Regions from separate parts of the Agrobacterium tumefaciens genome, predicted to be linked through region 3. Evidence: predicted binding sites of a transcription regulator. Region 3 holds the regulator's gene; each other region holds the start of a gene.
What was found. Region 3 encodes PhoB, which activates phosphate uptake and scavenging genes when phosphate is short. Its sites were predicted from a motif close to TGTCATNNANCTGTCAT; they were not measured.

Region 1 (4,604 bases), 810 kb from region 3:
TGCGTCGCGACATGGTCGGCCTGAAGCTCATCCGCCGCAACCGCGATGGTAGCGATTACCAACGCATCGAGCAGAAGCCGCCGATGGAGCTGCCGCTGCTGTTGCTTATCGTGAAAGGCCGCGACTGAAGAAACACCCTCCCGGCGATATTTCGCCGGGAGGGCTACCGTCTTTAAAGAACCAGACGGAACTTTGCGAAACCTTCCGCGCCGTCGCCGGCATCTTCGATCTTTGCGCCCTTGATGTCAGCCGCATAATGGCGGCCTTTCGGGCCGGTTTCGAAGATTGCCGAGGTATTGGCAACCGGCGCAAACGACCAGTTGGCATCCGCGGACGGATTGATGGTGCCCTGATCGATGATATAGCGCACGATCACATCGCGGTTGGTGTCGGGCGCCACGAAGATCACCTTGTCGGCGGCGATATCCGGGAACTTGCCGCCGCCGCCGGCGCGGTAATTATTGGTGGCCACCACGAATTTCTGTTCGGGATCGATCGGCTTGCCGTTGAATTCAAGGTTCACGATGCGGTTGCTGTCGGGATTGACCGCCTTGCCATCCTTGTCGAACTTCGCCGGCTTGGAAATGTCGATCTGATAGGTGACACCGTCGATGACGTCGAAATTATAGGACGGGAAATCGGCGTTCAGCAGCGGTGCATCCTTCGCGCCGGCCTCGACCGTGTTGAACATGCCCGCCGACATCTCCAGCCAGTTCTTGACCTGCGCACCATTGATCAGCACCGCCTGCACCGTGTTGGGGTAAAGATAGAGGTCGGCGACGTTCTTGATAGCAATATCACCGGCGGGGACATCGGTATAATAATCCGCGCCGCCGCGCCCGCCGGACTTGAAGGGGGCTGCTGCCGAAAGCACAGGCAGGTCCTTATATTGGCCTTCCTTCAGCATGTCCTTGATGTACCAGGTCTGGGCGTTGGAGACTATCTGCACGGAAGGATCATCGGCCACCAGCGCGAAATAAGAATAGAGCGGGGCAGATGTCTTGCCGACCGGGCGGCGCACATAGGCGAGGGCTGCCTCGTGATCGGCCTTGGCGGCGGCGATGACTTCCGGCTTGTCGGTGAAGTCGGCAACGATCTTGCGGTTGTCATCGCGGTGATAGATCGGCCTTGCTTCAGAGGTGAAATCGACGATCTTCCAGCTCTTGCCGTCCTTTTCGAGCAGCAGGTCGATAAGGCCCATATGCGAACCCCAGAAACCGGCCATCACCGCCGGTTTGCCCAGGAGCGTGCCCTTGACCGCATCAACACCCTCTATGCCGTCCCAGGTCTTCGGACCGGGGAAGACGAGATGCTGGTGGCCGGTAAAGATCGCGTCGATGCCTTCGACGCCCGCCAGATAAAGTGAGGCGTTCTCCATGCGATCGCTCTGGCCCTTGCCGTCGATACCGGAATGGGAAAGGGCGATGACGATATCGGCGCCTTCTTCCTTCATGGCGGGAACCCAGGCCTTGGCCGCCTCGACGATGTCGCGTGTCTGGGCCTTGCCCTCGAGGTTCTTGGAATCCCACATCATGATCTGCGGCGGCACGAAGCCGATGATGCCGACCTTGACCGGGCTGGTGACGCCCCCGCCGTCGCGGATCTGCTTTTCAAGAATGATATAAGGCTTGAAGAACAGCTCGTCCTGCTTGGGGTCCGACGCCAGCTGACCCTTGGTGAGGTTGGCGCAGACGAAGGGGAAACCGGCGCCGGCCAGCGTGTTCGACATATAGTCGAGGCCGTAATTGAATTCGTGGTTGCCGAGCGTGCCGCAATCATAACCCAGCACGTTCATGGCATTGATCACGGGATGCTTGTCGCCGGCCTTCATGCCGCGCTCATAGGCGATGTAATCGCCGAGCGGATTGCCCTGCAGGAAGTCGCCATTATCCACCAGCATCGAGTTTCCGGCCTCGGCGCGGATGGCACCGATGATCGAGGCAGTGCGCGCCAGACCCATCGTGTCGTTCGGCTTGTCGGCGTAATAATCATAGGGAAAGACGTGGACGTGGATATCTGTCGTTTCCATGATGCGCAGATGCGCCTGATTGGCAGAGGCGCGGGCGGCGAAGGGGTGCAGCAGCACCAGCGCCGAAGAGGCCGCAATGCCGCCGAGCAGCGAACGGCGGGTGATGGGGTGGAGAGCGAGAAGCGGCGACATGGGAACTCCTTCGGATGAAGCTTGCTCTGTCTTGAGAAGCGGACAGGGTAGAAGCAATCGCCGAGGAGTCCATCACCAAAATGACAAGCCGGTGACAGATAGGTCCGTTTTCAACCGTTTGATAAATTTTTTGTCATTGGAGTGCGATGCACACGCTTCCACATCGGGGAATGCGCTCCTTCCGGGCAGCGCATTCCGGCTTTCAGGCAGAGAAGATCAGCGGGCAAGGGTCGGCTTCACTTCTTCATGGAAGAAGCGGAAATAGGAGGAGAGCTGCGCCAGCGTGTTGGTGGAAAGCTTCAGCTGCAGGCCGAGGCGGTTCTGGTGCTGCCATTGCACGACGCCTTCGATGAAGCCCAGATCCTCGCTCTGCACCTTGACCCGGCTGCCCTTGGCGGCAGCGAAAGGCCCATCAAGCTCAAGCGCCATGCCGGTCGCCGAGAGATCAAGGACGCGGGCTCTGGTCGACTGGCTGAAATAATGCACGGTCGCAAAAATCCTGGTCTTGCTGCGCGGCGCGGTGCGGGTCGCCATATTGAGGTTGTTTGCCATTTTGCTGCTCAAATCAATTGTTTCCGATACGGGCACAATAAGCTGTAAAAGTTTGAGACCCGTTTAGTTGTTCGGTTAAAATTCTAGACAATGCTGTGATTATGCTTTGGCGATACGGCACTGATAGCAATTGTTGCGGGCGGAACGGACATGCACATAAGCAACGTCAGCGCGCTCCAGAAGATGTCGTGCGCGAGACACGATATCGCCCGTCGCCGTCACTGCGCCGGTGCCATAGACGATGCGGTTGTCGGCGCCATATCCGCGCACGATATAATCCGGGCTGTTCAGCATCGGCGGCAGGGTCTCCGTTTGCGGGTAGCGCTCGCAGGCTTCGGCATGCAAAAACACAGGTCCCGTTTCCGCATAGGGCTGCAGCGACGGAAACGGCCGGTAGGCGAGGATCAGCATTCCTTCGCCTTCACCAATCTGGGAAAGACAATGGCGGCAGGGCATGCCTCCAGGAGAAACGCTCCGTTCCGGCGGGTTGCCATAGGCGTCCGCAGCTCCTGCCCGGAAGGCTTCGGCTTCATTAGCCGGCATTGCAATAAAGGCGAGATCGGTCATGGCGGGTTCTTTCTGGTTTGGATCGGCGTTGCTTCTTTGCAGCTATGATCTCCAAACCGAGTGCTATCCACCCGATTCTTGACAGGTGATGCAACCAGCCCATTGCATGACTCGTTTGCATCGGGAATCAGTGACGCTCCTCGTTCCCGGAAGGTCTGATTTTATGTTGCGTCGTTTTCTGGCCGCCGTTCCGCTGGCTTTTGTTTCGTTGACGGCCCCGGCTCAGGCACAGACTGCCGCCGGTCTCGATGGCCTGTCCGACGACCAGTTGCAGCAGGCGGTCAATTTCGTCATCGGCAACGCGATCTTCTCGCTTTACCACGAGGGCGCGCGCATGCTGATTTCGGATTTCGGAACCGTGGAGACCGGCAGCGTGCAGGCCCCGGCCGACCAGCTGGCGGGCACGCTCATTCTCCAGGCCAACGAGGAATGGCTCGATACCGCGCTCGTCAACGCCACCGATAGCTGGTATCTCGGACGCGAGGCGGAAACCTTGCCCGAGCACGAAGCACCGGTCTTTTCCGCGCTCGTTCCCGAGAAAAGCCGTGACCGCAACATGGCCTGCCTGATGGTCGGCCGCGACAAGGATGGTTATGGCGATCTCGCCGCCATGATGGGTCTGGACAACGCCGAGTTCGACAAGTGCGCCGCCGCCTATCCGCGCGTCGCTTCGACCTGGGAGAATTTTCTGAGCCCGCATCGCAGCCAGACGCCGTCCAAATTCATTGTCAGTTATATGCCGCCGCGCGATCCCGAGCTTGAAGCCTACGCCATCATGATCAGGGAATCGAAGGTTCTCGATCTCATCAGCCGCAGTTTCGGCGCTTACGGTCTGAAGGGTGACGTTAAGCTCACGGCCAGGACCTGCGGGCGTCCTGATGTCTACTGGTCGGCTGAAAAGCGTGAGATCACCTATTGTTATGAGCTTGGTAAATTCCAGGCGGAGCTGATTGCCGATCATCTTCTGAACACTGTCACGGAAGACAAGGGCGCTGCCGGTGGGCAAATTCCGACGGCGGTCAATCTGGAACGGGAAATCTGAGGTCGATTGCCGGACGCTGGCGATCTGGCCCTGCCGAATGGGAGGAGCGTGCCATGCCGAAGGTTGTCGTTCGCAATTTCGCCATTTCGATTGACGGATATGGCGCGGGACCGGACCAGAGTCTCCAGAACCCGCTGGGGGTGAACGGCGAAGCGCTGCATCAATGGGCGGTCAAAACCCGCACCTTTCACCGCATGTTCGGAAAGGAGGGCGGCTCGACCGGTACGGATGAGGATTTTACCGAAAAGAGCTTCGCAAATATCGGCGCATGGATATTGGGAC
Region 2 (4,604 bases), on a different replicon from region 3:
TGGACATCGACCCCGGCGAAGACGTGGCCTGGGAAGAGGTGATCGAAGCGGCGTTGGAACTGAAACGGCGTTTCGAAGACGCCGGGCTTGCGGCCTTCGTCAAGACCTCCGGCGGCAAGGGCCTGCATGTCGTGGCGCCGCTCAAACCTCAGGCGGGCTGGGCCGCCGTCAAGGCATTTGCAAAAGCGATGGCCGCCGATATGTCGAAGGCTGAACCCGATAAATATCTTTCCGTGGCAACGAAAGCGAAACGCAAAGGCCGCCTTTTCATCGATTATCTGCGCAATGGCAGAGGCAATACGGCGGTTGCACCCTATTCGACCCGTGCACGACCGGGGGCGGCGATTTCCGCGCCGCTGGAATGGTCGGAACTCACGGCCGAGATCGGCCCGGCGCATTTTACCGTCAACAATATCGGCGCGCGCCTTTCGGCTCTGAAAAAAGACCCATGGGACGGTTTTTTCGCCGCAGCGGAACCGCTGCCGAAAAAAGCGCGCTGACAACAGCTGATCTTCAGCTTCGTTTTTCGGCGGCGAGGCTTTTTTTAAGTGCGTCCATGATGTTGATAACATTGCCGCCGGTGCTGGCTTTTGTGCCGGTTTTCTTTTTGGAAGACGGTGTCTCGTCGCCTTTGGTCTTCAAAAGCGCCTTGATCTTTTTCTGGATCGGGTCCTGCACCAAAGTTGGCTTCCAGCCGGTCATCTGTTTGCCGATGCGCTTTTCCATGGCCTGCAGCAGCGGCTTTTCAATTTTCATTTTCGGGTCAAGCGCGTCGATGCTCTCGCGCACCTCTTCGCCATAATGCAGCGTCCACAGGATGATGCCCTTGCCTGAAGGCTCCAGCAGAACGGCCCGTTCACGGCGGTAGAGCACCAGCCGCGCAATGCCGTACACGCCGTTGGCCGTCATGGCTTCGCGAATGACGCTGAAGGCCTCGGTGCCGATCTTGTCTTCAGGGCGCAGGAAGTGCGGGCGGTCATACCAGATCCAGTCGATCGAGCCCTTCGGTACGAAAGTCCTGATATCGATCGTGCGGGTGCTTTCCAGCGCCACGGCATCGATCTCTTCGTCTTCCAGCAGCACATACTCGTCCTCGGCGCGGGGAAACCCCTTCACCTGGTTTTTTGCTGCTACAGGCCGATGAGTGATGCTGTCGACATAGCGGCTCTCGACACGGTTGCCGGTTTTGCGATTGAGGATGTGGAAGGAATATTTGTTACCCTCGGTCGTCGCTGGTGTCAGCGAGACGGAGGCCGTCACCAGCGACAGCTTCAGATAACCCTTCCAGAAAACCTGCCGTGCCATTGTCCGCGATCCGTTTCGCCGTTGATCTCCCGGATCAAACTTCCGCGGGGCGGTATTTGTTCCGGGAGAATGGCAAGAGGGCAGGGGGGAGCCTGTCAGCCGAGCAGCGAGGTCAGCCCGTAGACGGTGGCGGAAATCAGTGCGGCGGCCGGCATGGTCACGATCCATGCGATGACGATGTTGCCGGCAAGCCCCCAGCGTACCGCCGAAACCCGGCGGGCAGCCCCCACGCCAACGATGGCGCCGGTAATCGTGTGGGTGGTGGAGACCGGAATTCCGAGCCATGTCGCGCCGAACAATGTCAGCGCGCCGCCGGTTTCGGCGCAGAAACCCTGCATCGGGTTCAGCCGGGTGATCTTCGAGCCCATGGTGTGCACGATGCGCCAGCCGCCGAACAATGTGCCGAGCGCCATGGCCGACTGGCAGGAAATGACCACCCAGAACGGCACGTAGAAACTTTCGCCCAAATGCCCCTGGCTGAACAGCAGCACGGCAATGATGCCCATGGTCTTCTGCGCGTCGTTGCCGCCATGGCCGAGCGAATAAAGCGAGGCGGAGATGAACTGCATGACGCGGAAGGTGCGATCCACCGCAAAGGGTGTCTGCCGCACGAACAGCCAGGAAACGGCGAGCACCAGCAGCAGCGCCAGGAAAAAGCCGATGGCCGGCGACATGAAGATGGCCCCGACAGTTTTCAAGAGGCCCGACCAGACGATGGAATTAAAGCCCACTTTCGCAAATCCGGCACCGACGAGACCGCCGATCAGCGCGTGTGACGAACTGGAGGGAATGCCGAAAATCCAGGTGACGATGTTCCAGACGATCGCGCCGATGAGGGCGGCAAAGATAACCTGCGGCGAAACGATGGCCGGATCGATGATGCCGGTGCCGAGCGTTTCCGCCACATGCAGCCCGAAAAACAGGAAGGCGATGAAATTGAAGAACGCCGCCCAGGCAACCGCATATTGCGGGCGCAATACGCGGGTGGAAACGATGGTGGCGATGGAATTTGCAGCGTCATGGAGACCGTTCAGGAAATCGAAGAACAGCGCGATGGCGATAAGGCCGACAAGCAGCGGCAGGGCAAGTGCGACATCCATCAGACGTTCTCGATAACGATGCCGCTGATCTCGTTGGCCACATCCTCGAAGCGGTCGACGACCTTTTCGAGTTCGCCGTAGATCTCGCTGCCGATCAAATAGGCCATGGCGTTACCGGCCGCACCGTGGCGGCGGAAAAGGTCTTTCAGGCCCTGATCATGAAGCTCATCGGAGCGGCCTTCGACGCGGGTGACTTCTTCGGCAATCGCCGACAAGCGCTGCGCATTGGTGCCGACCTTTTCCAGAAGCGGAATGGCTTCGGCGATCAGGCTTGCCGCACGCACGATCTCGTGTCCCATCTCCTTCATCAGCGGGTCGAATTCGCCCTGTTCGAAGAGGCGGATGGTCTTCACCGTCTTGTGCATCATGTCGATGGCGTCATCCATGGACTGGATGAGGTCCTTGATGTCGCCGCGATCAAAGGGGGTGATGAAGCTGCGCCGCACCGCAAGCAGCACATCGCGGGTAATGTCATCCGCCTGATCTTCGAGGGCAACGATAAGGTCGCAATTCTTCTCGACGTCGATGCCGCTCAACAGTTGATCAAGCGCACCTGCCGCCTTGACGACTGTTTCGGAATGTTTGCTGAACAGGTCGAAGAAACGATCCTCGCGCGGCATCAGCTTGCGGAAAATGCTCATCATGCGAATTGGCCCTCAATGGCGCTATTTATGTTGTAGGGGGTAATTGTCATAAAACTGTCATAAATGCAGGCAGGGCATTGATGCAACCCGGAAAATCGGCACTATCAACGCAAATGAAATCTTCCAAGAAAAGCCGGAAAACCCGTCCGGTGCGCCCCCTGACACTGCTTCAGCAACTTGCTACCATTCCCGAAAAGCTCTTCACCGGCGCTTTCCGGCAGCAATATGCCGCCTTGTGTTTTCGCCACGGCGATAACGGAAATGATGTTGAAATCCTTCTCGTCACATCGCGCACCAGCCAGCGCTGGATCATTCCGCGCGGATGGCCGATGAAACGCAAGAAGCCGCATGAGGCGGCGGCCATCGAGGCGTGGGAGGAGGCGGGCGTGCGCGGCCGGGTGAGAAAGGCAGCCATTGGCCGCTACACCTATCTGAAGATGCTCGACAATGGCGATGTCGTCCCGTGCATGGTCGATGTGTTTCAGATCGAGGTGACGGGTGCGGAAACGAGTTTCAAGGAACGCGGCGAACGCCTGGTTGAATGGGTCCGTCCGGATGAGGCAGCGAGGCGCGTTCGGGAAATCGAACTGAAATCATTGCTGGTTGATTTCAAACCCAAGGGCAAAAGGAAAGACGGGGCGGGTGAGAGACCCTGACAGGTCGCCGTGTTCTCCGTGAACAGAGCCTGGACCCTGTGCCGTAATGTCTTTGCAACATGGCATACTCAATTTTGCCGGATGAATTTCATCAGGTGCATTATGCGTTTATGTCGTGCCGCCATGCGGCTTCTTGGCCGCTACATCCATCCCATCATCGTGTTTGCCGTGCTTCTGGCAGGGCCGGCCACCATACTTCTGCTCCGGTAAGAACTGTCGCCCCATTGACGGGAAAAGCATTGCTGCCTCTCCCGTCAATGACCGTCTTTAGAAAACCAAGGGGTTTCAGCCGGGCTGCGCCTCGCGGGTCTGGGCGGAGTGATCGGCCGTGCCCGCTTTTCCAGCCTCATCCGGTGCTTTTGGCAAAAGGTGGGCGAAACGCCTCGTGATACTGTCGATATAGGACAGGATGGTTGGCACGACGATCAGGGTGAGGAGGGTGGAGCTGATGAGGCCGCCGACCACCGCATGCGCCATCGGCGCGCGCTGCGCACCGCCACCGCCGATGGCGAGCCCAAGCGGAATCATGCCGAAGATCATTGCAAGCGTTGTCATGATGATCGGCCGGAATCGGATGACACCGGCGTTCGCCAGCGCTTCGTTGAGGGAAAGCCCGCGTTTTCTCTCCCTGTTGGCGAAATCGACCAGCAGGATGCCATTCTTGGTGACGAGGCCCATCAGCATGATGAAGCCGATCAAAGAAAACATGTTGATCGTGCTGCCGGCCACCATCAGCCCCAGAAGGACGCCGGCCAGCGAGAGCGGCAAAGAGGCCATGATGGCGAGCGGTTGCAGGAAGCTGCCGAATTGCGAGGCAAGCACGATGTAGATGAAAATAACCGCCATGATGAGCGCCTTGACCATGTGGCCAATCGTCTCCTGCATGGTCTCGGCCTCGC
Region 3 (4,604 bases):
CCAGCCCTTCGCGGGCCTCTTCCGCCGTGGTGACGAGCGGCGGCAGGAGACGGATGACGTTGTCACCTGCCGGAACGCCGAGCAGGTGCTCCGCGCGCATGGCCTGCAGCAGATCGCCCGAAGGAACCTTCGCCTTGATGCCCATCAACAGGCCTTCGCCACGAATTTCCTCGATTACATCAGGATAGCGGTCCTTGAGCGATGCCAGTCCCTGGCGGAAGACCAGCGCGACATCACGAACCTTTTCCAGAAAACCGTCGGCCAGAACGACATCCAGCACCGCATTGCCGACCGCCATTGCCAGGGGGTTGCCGCCATAGGTGGTGCCATGCACACCGGCCGTCATGCCGGAGGCGGCATCCGCTGTTGCAAGGCATGCGCCAAGCGGGAAACCGCCGCCGATACCCTTGGCAACCGCCATGATATCAGGCGCAACGCCGGTCTGCTCATAGGCAAACAGCTTACCCGTGCGGCCGACGCCCGTCTGCACTTCATCAAAAATCAGGAGAAGGCCGTGCTCGTCGCACAATCCACGCAGGATTTGCAGGAATTCCTTGCTCGGCGCACGAATACCGCCCTCGCCCTGGATAGGCTCGATCAAAAGCGCGGCCGTCTCAGACGTGATGGCAGCCTTCAAGGCATCGACATCAGCGAAAGGAACCTGATCGAAACCTTCGACCTTGGGACCGAAACCCTCGAGATATTTCTGCTGGCCGCCGGCAGCGATTGTTGCCAGCGTGCGGCCATGGAACGCGCCCTCGAAGGTGACGATGCGGAATTTTTCCGGGTGGCCCTTTGAATAGTGATAACGGCGCGTGGTCTTGATGGCGCATTCCAGCGCTTCAGCACCGGAATTGGTGAAGAACACCTTGTCCGCGAAAGTTGCTTCCGTCAGCCGCTTGGCGAGCTTTTCCTGTCCGGGCACTTCATAAAGGTTCGAGACGTGCCAGACCTTCTCGGCCTGCGCCTTGATTGCTTCCACGAGGTGCGGATGGGCGTGGCCCAGCGAGTTAACCGCAACACCGGCTGCAAAATCCAGATATCGTTCGCCGCTCTCCGTGAACAGCCAGACGCCTTCACCGCGCTCGAAGCGCAGCGGGGCTCTTGCAAACGTATCGAACAATGGCGCGGCGGCTTCGGCCATGGCTGTATCACTCCTTGCGCGGATGCGCTGTCATAAGGTTGTCAATAGGCTCGCGAGGTTATCCCTCGCCTGAAAATCAAAAATGCCGCCTCGCGGCGGCAGGGGCACTATTGTCACTTCGTTTGCCGATGTCAACAAAAGTCCGCGTTTCCCGGGCTTCTCAAGCACTAGTAGGCGCCACCGAAAGAGGCCCAAGGTGTTGCCTTTCAGACTCAACTCGCCAGCAAGTTGGGGAAAACCGGAAAATCGATTCCAGATGATTCCCGCGACTCTTGCCACGGAGTCGGGCTGGCACTAGGTTAATCGCTAATTACTAGACTGCATTGCGGCGGAACTAGTCACCTAAAATCCGGCAGAAACCACGCTCGCGGCGCGCCCGCGAGACGGAGAGGGATTCTGCCGAAAGATACGCGACAAGCGGAGAAGCGGCATGAACTGGACAGACGAGCGGGTCGAGAAACTCAAGAAATTGTGGGCCGAAGGACTGAGCGCCAGCCAGATAGCAGCGCAGCTGGGCGGTGTAAGCCGTAATGCCGTGATCGGCAAGGTCCACCGCCTCAATCTGCCGGGACGCGTCAAGGCCGGCGGACCGGTGACTTCTGCACGCTCCGCGCCCAAGCGCACCGCGGCCCCTGCCCCGCGCGCGACAAATTTCACGGCACGCGTCAGCGCGGCACCGGCCCGAACCATGAGCCGTTCGAACGCAGCAACGGCTCTTCATGAAGAGATCGATATCGAAACCGCGCAGGTTCTCGATTACGTTCCTTCCAGAAATGTAGTGACGCCGATTTCCCGTCGCTTGACGCTGACGGAACTGACCGAGCGCACCTGCAAGTGGCCGGTCGGTGATCCCTTGAAAGACGATTTCCACTTCTGCGGTTGCGAAGCGCTGGAATCCTCACCCTATTGCAAGTTCCATGCGAAGCTCGCCTACCAGCCGGTCAGTGAGCGCCGTAAGGCTTGAGTGTTGCGGCACGCATTCAGCACTCAAAAACTACGGGCCTTCGGGCCCGTTTTTTTATGACAAATTCAGGCCGGTTCCGGAAAACAATCGCCGGTGGCATGTTCGGCCTTTCCTCCACGCCGCCCGGTCCAGGCACGTGCGGTTTAAACGGCAACTTTGGACGTGCCCTATCTCTTTGTTTTACGCATTTTCCGGACGTAGAACCGCTTTACTGGAAATACTCTAGCCCACAATCCGCATGCGAACAGGCCGCCGATTGTCCATTCAAAAGGTCAAGGTGCCGTGTTTGGGAAAGGTTCAAAACCGAAAGGCCCGAAACCGGAATGGTGTCGGGCCTTTTGATTTTGGTCAGATGTTGTGCTGATTGAAGCTGCTGTTCGGCTTAGCTCAGGCTTCCATCGAATATCCAGCACCGCGAACGGTGCGGATGACATCCTGCATGTGCGAAAAATTGAGCGCCTTGCGCAGGCGTCCTACGTGAACGTCAACGGTGCGCTCATCCACGTAGATATCGTGACCCCAGACGCCGTCCAGCAACTGCGAGCGGGAGAACACCCGGCCCGGAGATGTCATCAGGAATTCCAGCAGGCGAAATTCCGTCGGTCCGAGGCGCACTTCGCGGCTCTTGCGGTGAACGCGGTGGGTTTCGCGATCGAGTTCGATATCGCCGCATTTCAGCACCGATGAAAGAACCTCGGGGCGGGCCCGGCGTAGCATGGCCTTGACGCGGGCCATGAGTTCCGGCGTCGAGAACGGCTTGACGACATAATCGTCGGCGCCGGTGGCAAGACCGCGCACCCGCTCGCTTTCTTCACCGCGCGCTGTCAGCATGATGATGGGCAGGCGTTCGGTTTCGGGCCGCATTCTCAAGCGCCGGCACAGTTCGATGCCGGAAACACCGGGCAACATCCAGTCCAGGATAAGAAGATCCGGAATACGTTCCTGCAGCCTGATTTCCGCCTCGTCGCCACGGGGTATCGTGTCGACGTCGTATCCCTCAGCCTCGAGATTGTAACGAAGCAGGACGCTCAACGCTTCCTCGTCTTCCACAACTGCAATCTTGGGCACCATATACTAACTCCGCAAGCTTCTGCCTGTCTGTTATTCGGTCACCGAACCGAGTGTGTTGGAACTATCGTCCTTCGGACGCTCACCCTCCGGCTGGCTGCCGGTGGCCATGTAATAGATTGTCTCAGCGATATTCGTCGCATGATCGCCGATACGCTCGATGTTCTTGGCGCAGAACAGAAGATGTGTGCAGGTGGTGATGTTGCGCGGATCTTCCATCATGTAGGTCAGAAGCTCACGGAAGAGCGACGTGTACATGGCGTCGATTTCTTCGTCCCGTTCACGAATGGCGTTGGCTTTCTCGGCAGAACGCGTGGAATAGACGTCGAGTACTTCCTTGAGCTGCACCAGCGCCAGTTCCGACAGATGTTCGAGACCGCGGGCGAGCTTGCGCGGCACGCCGGTGCCGGCAACCGCGATAACGCGCTTGGCAGTGTTCTTGCCGAGATCGCCAACGCGCTCGAGATCGCCGGCAATACGCAGCGTGCCGATGATTTCGCGAAGATCGGCCGCGACAGGCTGCCGTCTGGCGATGGTGACGATGGCCTTGTCGCCGATCTCGCGCTCGGAATGGTCGAGGATCGCGTCGTCGGAAATGACCTTCTGCGCAAGCGCAGCGTCGGAATTGACCAATGCGCGCACGGCGTCGGCGCACATCTGCTCGGCCAGACCGCCCATTTCGGCGATGCGGCGCGTCAGGAACTTCAATTCCTCGTCATAAGCGGACAGAATATGCGAATGGGTCGTTGTCTGTGTCATGGTCTAATCCTCCGGCTTGGCCTTCATGCACGTGCACGCCAACGGGGCACGGCAAAGGCACCAGTCTTGTTCGGTTTCGATAAAGCGCCGGCCGGAAATCAGCCGAAGCGGCCCATGATGTAATCCTGCGTACGCTGGTCGTCCGGATTGGTGAACATCTTGTCCGTTTCGTTTTCTTCGACAAGATGACCAAGATGGAACATGGCCGTACGCTGGGAAACACGCGCTGCCTGCTGCATGGAGTGCGTGACGATGACGATCGTAAAGTTGGCGCGCAGTTCGTGGATCAGTTCCTCGACCTTGGCGGTTGCGATCGGATCGAGCGCCGAGCAGGGTTCATCCATCAGGATCACTTCCGGGCTGACGGCAACCGCGCGCGCAATGCACAGACGCTGCTGCTGACCACCGGAAAGGCCGGTACCGGATTCCTGCAGGCGGTCTTTCACTTCGTTCCACAGGCCGGCCCTCTGCAGGCTCTGTTCAACGATCTGGTCCATATCCGCCTTGTTACGGGCAAGACCGTGGATGCGCGGACCGTAGGAGATGTTCTCGTAAATCGTCTTCGGGAAGGGGTTCGGCTTCTGGAACACCATGCCGACGCGGGCGCGCAATTCCACGACATCGATCGCCTGATCGTAGATATCGTCGCTGTCGAGGGTGATCTTGCCG
Region 4 (4,604 bases), 750 kb from region 3:
GAACTGGCGGACTGGAGCGGCCGCACCTTTCCTGTCTTCGGCATCGACGAGACGGAAGAAGAAAGCCGTTACCGCCAGGCAGCCTGCCTTCTCGCCGATATCAGCTGGCGCGCCCATCCGGATTATCGCGGCCTGCAAGCACTCAACATCATCGCCCATTCCTCCTTCGTCGCCATCACCCATCCGGGCCGTGCCTATATTGCGCTCGCCAATTATTATCGCTTCGAGGGACTGAACGACAACGGCACCACCGAGCCGCTGGCGGCCATGGCGGGCGACCGGCTGCTGGAGCTCGGCAAGTTGCTCGGCGGCCTGCTACGCGTCGTTTACCTGTTCTCGGCCTCGATGCCGGGCGTTGTCGACCACCTGAAATTCCGCAAATCCACCAATCCCGATCTCGATCTGGAATTCGTGGTGCCGCACGATTATTGTGATTTTGCCGGCGAGCGTCTGGATGGGCGTTTGCAGCAGCTGGCGAAACTGACGGGCAAGCGGCTGGCGTTCGTGTTCGAGTAACGCAACGGGAGAGTTTTATTTTGCGATAGGCGTTGCCGGCGGGGTCCAACGCTCGCAGAAGGCTTCGATGTCGCTTGACTGAAAATCGGCAAGCCGCGCCATGATCGTCTCGAATGGCCAATCCCACCACGCGATGGCGGCAAGCCGCTCCGCGATGGGTCGCGAAAACCGCTCGCGAATGATTTTCGCGGGAACTCCGCCAACGATGGTGTAGGGCGGCACGTCCTTGGTAACGACCGCTCCGGCTGCCAACACGGCACCGTCTCCAACCTTTACACCCGGCAGCACAATAACGCCGTGCCCAATCCAGACGTCGTTGCCGATGACGGCGCGGTCCTGCTTTCGCCGGTCGAAAAACGCGTCGTCGCGAACGGCATCCGCCGAGTAATATTCCGGGCAGTAGCTGAAACGATGCATGGATGGCCGGTCCATCGGATGGTTGGGAGCGCCTATCCTGACCTCCGCGGCAATGGCGCAGAACTTTCCGATCGTCGCATCGCCAACCATGCAACGGGGCCCGAGATACGAGTAGTCCCCCAGCTCGGCATTGTTCAGCGCCGTATCCGCCAAAATTTCACAGCATTTGCCGATGCCTGAATCCCTGATGCTCGCTGTCGAATGGACAACGGTTTCGGCGATCTTTGGGCGATTGAATTGCGCGGTCGAATCCATGTCAGTCTCCGGATTTGCGCCTGCCTATCCGGAGATGATGAAGGGCTTGTGACGGTAAATCTTAAGAGGACCCGGTTGCGCCGGCTGCTCCTATTAAAGATCAACCCTGTGCGCCACTCGTGTCCTGCAACACCCTGTCTTTAGGCAGAAAATCACGCAGAAGGCATTTGCCGTCAGTCGTGAGTTTCATCCGCCTTCGCTTGGCTCTTGCTCCAGTAATGGTCGGATATGTTCTGCGCATTCCGGATGATATGGGATGCGACTTCAGGGTCCCCGCCTTCGAATGTTTCCCCGTCGGCTCCGCATAGTCGCAGGAAGAGCTGCTGATGCGCGGTGGCGACAAAATATTCATAGGCGGGAGGCTCGATATCGGAGCCAATGGCCTGAAGTTCTTCGGCGGCCTTTGTGCTGGCCCGCTCAAGCGCCGCGTAAATTGCAGCCATCATCGCTTCTTCTGTTTGTTCAAATATATCCTGGGCTTGCTGTTCGGCGGGTGTCAGGATGGGGCAGCTGTCATTCACGGGGCATTTCTCCTCTTGGTGCGCCTCGTTTCGTTGCCCGATCATATGTCATGGATTGTGTCCGCATTGCGGGAAACGCCGGGATCAATGCATTTTAAAGTGGATTAACCGTGCCCCAACGCCTTCCTGATGCAGGCGCTGAGATAGGCATATTGCAGTGGTGTGATCTTTGCCATCGCTTCGGTGCGGGTGGCGGGCCTGTCTTGATAACCGACGGGAATATCAAACTGGGCGAAGGTGAAATCCCAGCGAATGTCATCGACGATATTGTAGAAATGATCGGCGCCGCTGACGGCGGTTTTGGCGATCTCACCGCCGAAAATATCCTGAACCACCAGGGCGGTGACGCTGCCCTGTCCGCGGGCGGGGTTTTCCCGCGACCACAGGCTGCTGGTCTCGCCCGACCAGCTTTTCCTCAGCGCATAATAAAGTCGTTCGGCATGATCCTGCATGAAGGGGTCTTTCCCGTTTCGGAGCCGGGCTCCGGGTCAGGCATGACTAGAAAAAAGCGGAGCGCCGCGCCTCCCCTGGAGGCTGCAAGGACGCTCCGCCCTGTTGAATATGCGCGGTCGCGCGGGTGGTGCCGGAACCAGTTCCGGCACCGTTTTGCTTACTTGGCGTCGAGCAGATCCTTGACTTCAAGGAGGACGAATTCGTTATCGTCAGCCTTGTCCAGCGCGCGGCCGGCCGAGAAGGGCAGGTTGTTGTCGTTGCCGACGATGATGTGCGTGGCGTCAACGCGGTCGACATTCTCGATGGTGACGAAAGGCATGTCGTAATAACCGTTGCCGCCGCCCTGGCGCTTCTTGTTATCAGGATCGGAGATTTTCAGAAGATCGATATAGCCGATCTTGCGCGCGGCCTTGCCGACATTGGCGTCGTTAAATTCGATCTTGTAGATGCGCTTGACCTTGGAAGCCCGGGCGAAGCAGTCGGCGGCCGGAGCCTTGGGGTCGGCGCAGGCCTTGTCGGCGGTGCCGGCACCGTTGTCGCGCTCGATGACAAGAGCGGTCGCGTCATCCAGCATGTTGAAGTCGCCGATCGCCTCGCCGCCTTCCGCCAGCGGATAAAGCCAGGTGCGGCCGGTCCACTCTTTCTTGGCGGTGTCGAGTTCGATGATCCGAAGGCCGGTCGAACCGCCTTCGGTTTTCTCTACCTGTCCGTCAGCGGTGTAGAGCGGGCCTTCCAGCAGGCCGTAGAGCTTCGAACCGTCCTTGGAGAGCGCCATGCCTTCATAACCGCCTGATCGTTTCAGGTTGAAGGCAGGCATTTTCTGCGTCGGGTTGCCGGGCAGGGCCAGAGCCGGGTGATCCGGGGACTTCACCTCGATGTCACCGGCCTTGGTGGCGATGACGTCGGTCAGCTTGCCGTCACGTGTGAATTTCAGGATGTAAGGACCGAATTCCTCGCCCACCCAGAAACCATCGGCAACCGGCTGAATGGATTCGACATCGAAATCGGCGCCCGTCAGGTAACGCTTTGCGGTGCCTTCCAGAACGATCGGGAACGGTGCCTTCATGTCCGGGTCGGAGAGGAAGACGGTTTCAAGCGCGTTGACCTTGCCGGCGTCCCAGTCGAACTTCAGATGGTGAAGCATCAGCATGGCGTCGCTGGAATTCAGCTTGGAACCGAAACCATTGTCGGAAAGGCTCCAGAAGCTGCCGTCCGGCATTGCCTTGATGCCGGAAAAGCCCTGCATCGGCTGGCCGTTGAACGGCATGGAAAGGCCGGTCGGGCGAACGCCGTCCTTGCCGGGCACGGTGCCGAGGCCTTCAGCGCGCTTGCGGTCTGCCGTGGTGAACTTGGCGGACGTCTTGAGGTGCTCCGGCGCATCGGTCGGTGCGGCGATGATGGTGTTGGCCGGCAGAATGGCGTGGGAGACCAGCTTTGCCGGAAACTCCTTCTCAGCCGCGTGCGATGCGGTGGCGAGCGCGAGAACCGCGCAGGATGCGAAAAGAATGTGCTTCATGATGGAGACCCCTCGATACCTGTTGAAGACAGGATTGAGGCGATAGGGTCGCCGCATGACAGGCAGGTGATTGTCGTTTGAAGCTTTGATGAATTTTGATGACGGCTGCCGTATCCAAACGGAACGGCGCGGCTTTTTCCAGCCAATTGCCCTTATGCGGCAGGGGCCTGATACTGGCTGAGCGTGCATACACCCAGCGTTTGGCCACGGCCCTTGACCGCATGTTCGCCGAGATATTCGCTGCGCACACCCTTTGGAAGCACCAGCTGATGGGCAAGGTCGGCGGAAATCAGCACCGGGTGGCCGAGCATCTTGCTCAGTGATTCGAGTCGCGAGGTCGTGTTCACCGTATCGCCGAAATAGGTGATCTTGTGATGGTCGACGCCGATTTCTGCGGTAATGACAGGCCCGCCATGGATGGCAAAGCGCAGGCGCGGCACTTCACCGAAGCGGGAAATCCACATGTTGCGTTTTTCTTCGATGGTCGCCAGAATATCGAAGACACAGCGCACGCAGGCCGCCCGCCTGATCGCCATGTGATAGGGCCAGGTGATGATGGCGGCGTCGCCAATATAGTCATCGATGACGCCGCCGTGTTTCCTGACCGGTGCGGCATAGCTCGCGAAGATTTCGCCGAGAAACTCCTGGGCCTTCAGGTCTCCATTGGTTTCGGCAAAGGAGGTGGAGCCGACAAGATCGATGAAGATGAAGACGCGGTCTTCGCTGACCGGCCGGCGATAGCGCCCGAGAATGAGATCGATGAAGATGTCGCGACCAAGAAGTTCACGCACCCGCATGATAAAAACGATGATGCCGCAGACGATGAGGGTGAAGACGAGCGTCTGCACTTCTGCATGCACCGCCCGTTTCCAGGTGCCGGGAAATATCCCGCTCAGCCACAGGATGGTGCCGCCAAGCCCGAAACC

Region 1: the regulator PhoB is predicted to act here: its motif matches at 2,242-2,258, upstream of CFBP6623_RS04595 (bifunctional 2',3'-cyclic-nucleotide 2'-phosphodiesterase/3'-nucleotidase).
Region 2: the regulator PhoB is predicted to act here: its motif matches at 3,094-3,110, upstream of CFBP6623_RS23760 (DUF47 domain-containing protein).
Region 4: the regulator PhoB is predicted to act here: its motif matches at 1,226-1,242, upstream of CFBP6623_RS04320 (DapH/DapD/GlmU-related protein).

Annotation. Positions count from the first base shown of each region.
Region 1 is NZ_CP039903.1:916,864-921,467, forward strand. It holds gene CFBP6623_RS04590 (DUF2087 domain-containing protein) at 1-128, shown strand, start outside; gene CFBP6623_RS04595 (bifunctional 2',3'-cyclic-nucleotide 2'-phosphodiesterase/3'-nucleotidase) at 173-2,161, opposite strand; gene CFBP6623_RS04600 (PilZ domain-containing protein) at 2,378-2,713, opposite strand; gene CFBP6623_RS04605 (DUF1203 domain-containing protein) at 2,813-3,280, opposite strand; gene CFBP6623_RS04610 (DUF4344 domain-containing metallopeptidase) at 3,444-4,322, shown strand; gene CFBP6623_RS04615 (dihydrofolate reductase family protein) at 4,376-4,604, shown strand, end outside.
Region 2 is NZ_CP039904.1:1,857,232-1,861,835, forward strand. It holds gene ligD (DNA ligase D) at 1-500, shown strand, start outside; gene CFBP6623_RS23750 (Ku protein) at 514-1,305, opposite strand; gene CFBP6623_RS23755 (inorganic phosphate transporter) at 1,401-2,405, opposite strand; gene CFBP6623_RS23760 (DUF47 domain-containing protein) at 2,405-3,049, opposite strand; gene CFBP6623_RS23765 (NUDIX hydrolase) at 3,163-3,705, shown strand; gene CFBP6623_RS23770 (efflux RND transporter permease subunit) at 3,991-4,604, opposite strand, start outside.
Region 3 is NZ_CP039903.1:109,995-114,598, reverse strand. It holds gene CFBP6623_RS00575 (aspartate aminotransferase family protein) at 1-1,144, opposite strand, end outside; gene CFBP6623_RS00565 (GcrA family cell cycle regulator) at 1,575-2,108, shown strand; gene phoB (phosphate regulon transcriptional regulator PhoB) at 2,496-3,179, opposite strand; gene phoU (phosphate signaling complex protein PhoU) at 3,210-3,935, opposite strand; gene pstB (phosphate ABC transporter ATP-binding protein PstB) at 4,034-4,604, opposite strand, start outside.
Region 4 is NZ_CP039903.1:857,181-861,784, forward strand. It holds gene ppx (exopolyphosphatase) at 1-516, shown strand, start outside; gene CFBP6623_RS04320 (DapH/DapD/GlmU-related protein) at 532-1,188, opposite strand; gene CFBP6623_RS04325 (hypothetical protein) at 1,362-1,709, opposite strand; gene CFBP6623_RS04330 (YunG family protein) at 1,814-2,161, opposite strand; gene CFBP6623_RS04335 (esterase-like activity of phytase family protein) at 2,320-3,678, opposite strand; gene CFBP6623_RS04340 (adenylate/guanylate cyclase domain-containing protein) at 3,831-4,604, opposite strand, start outside.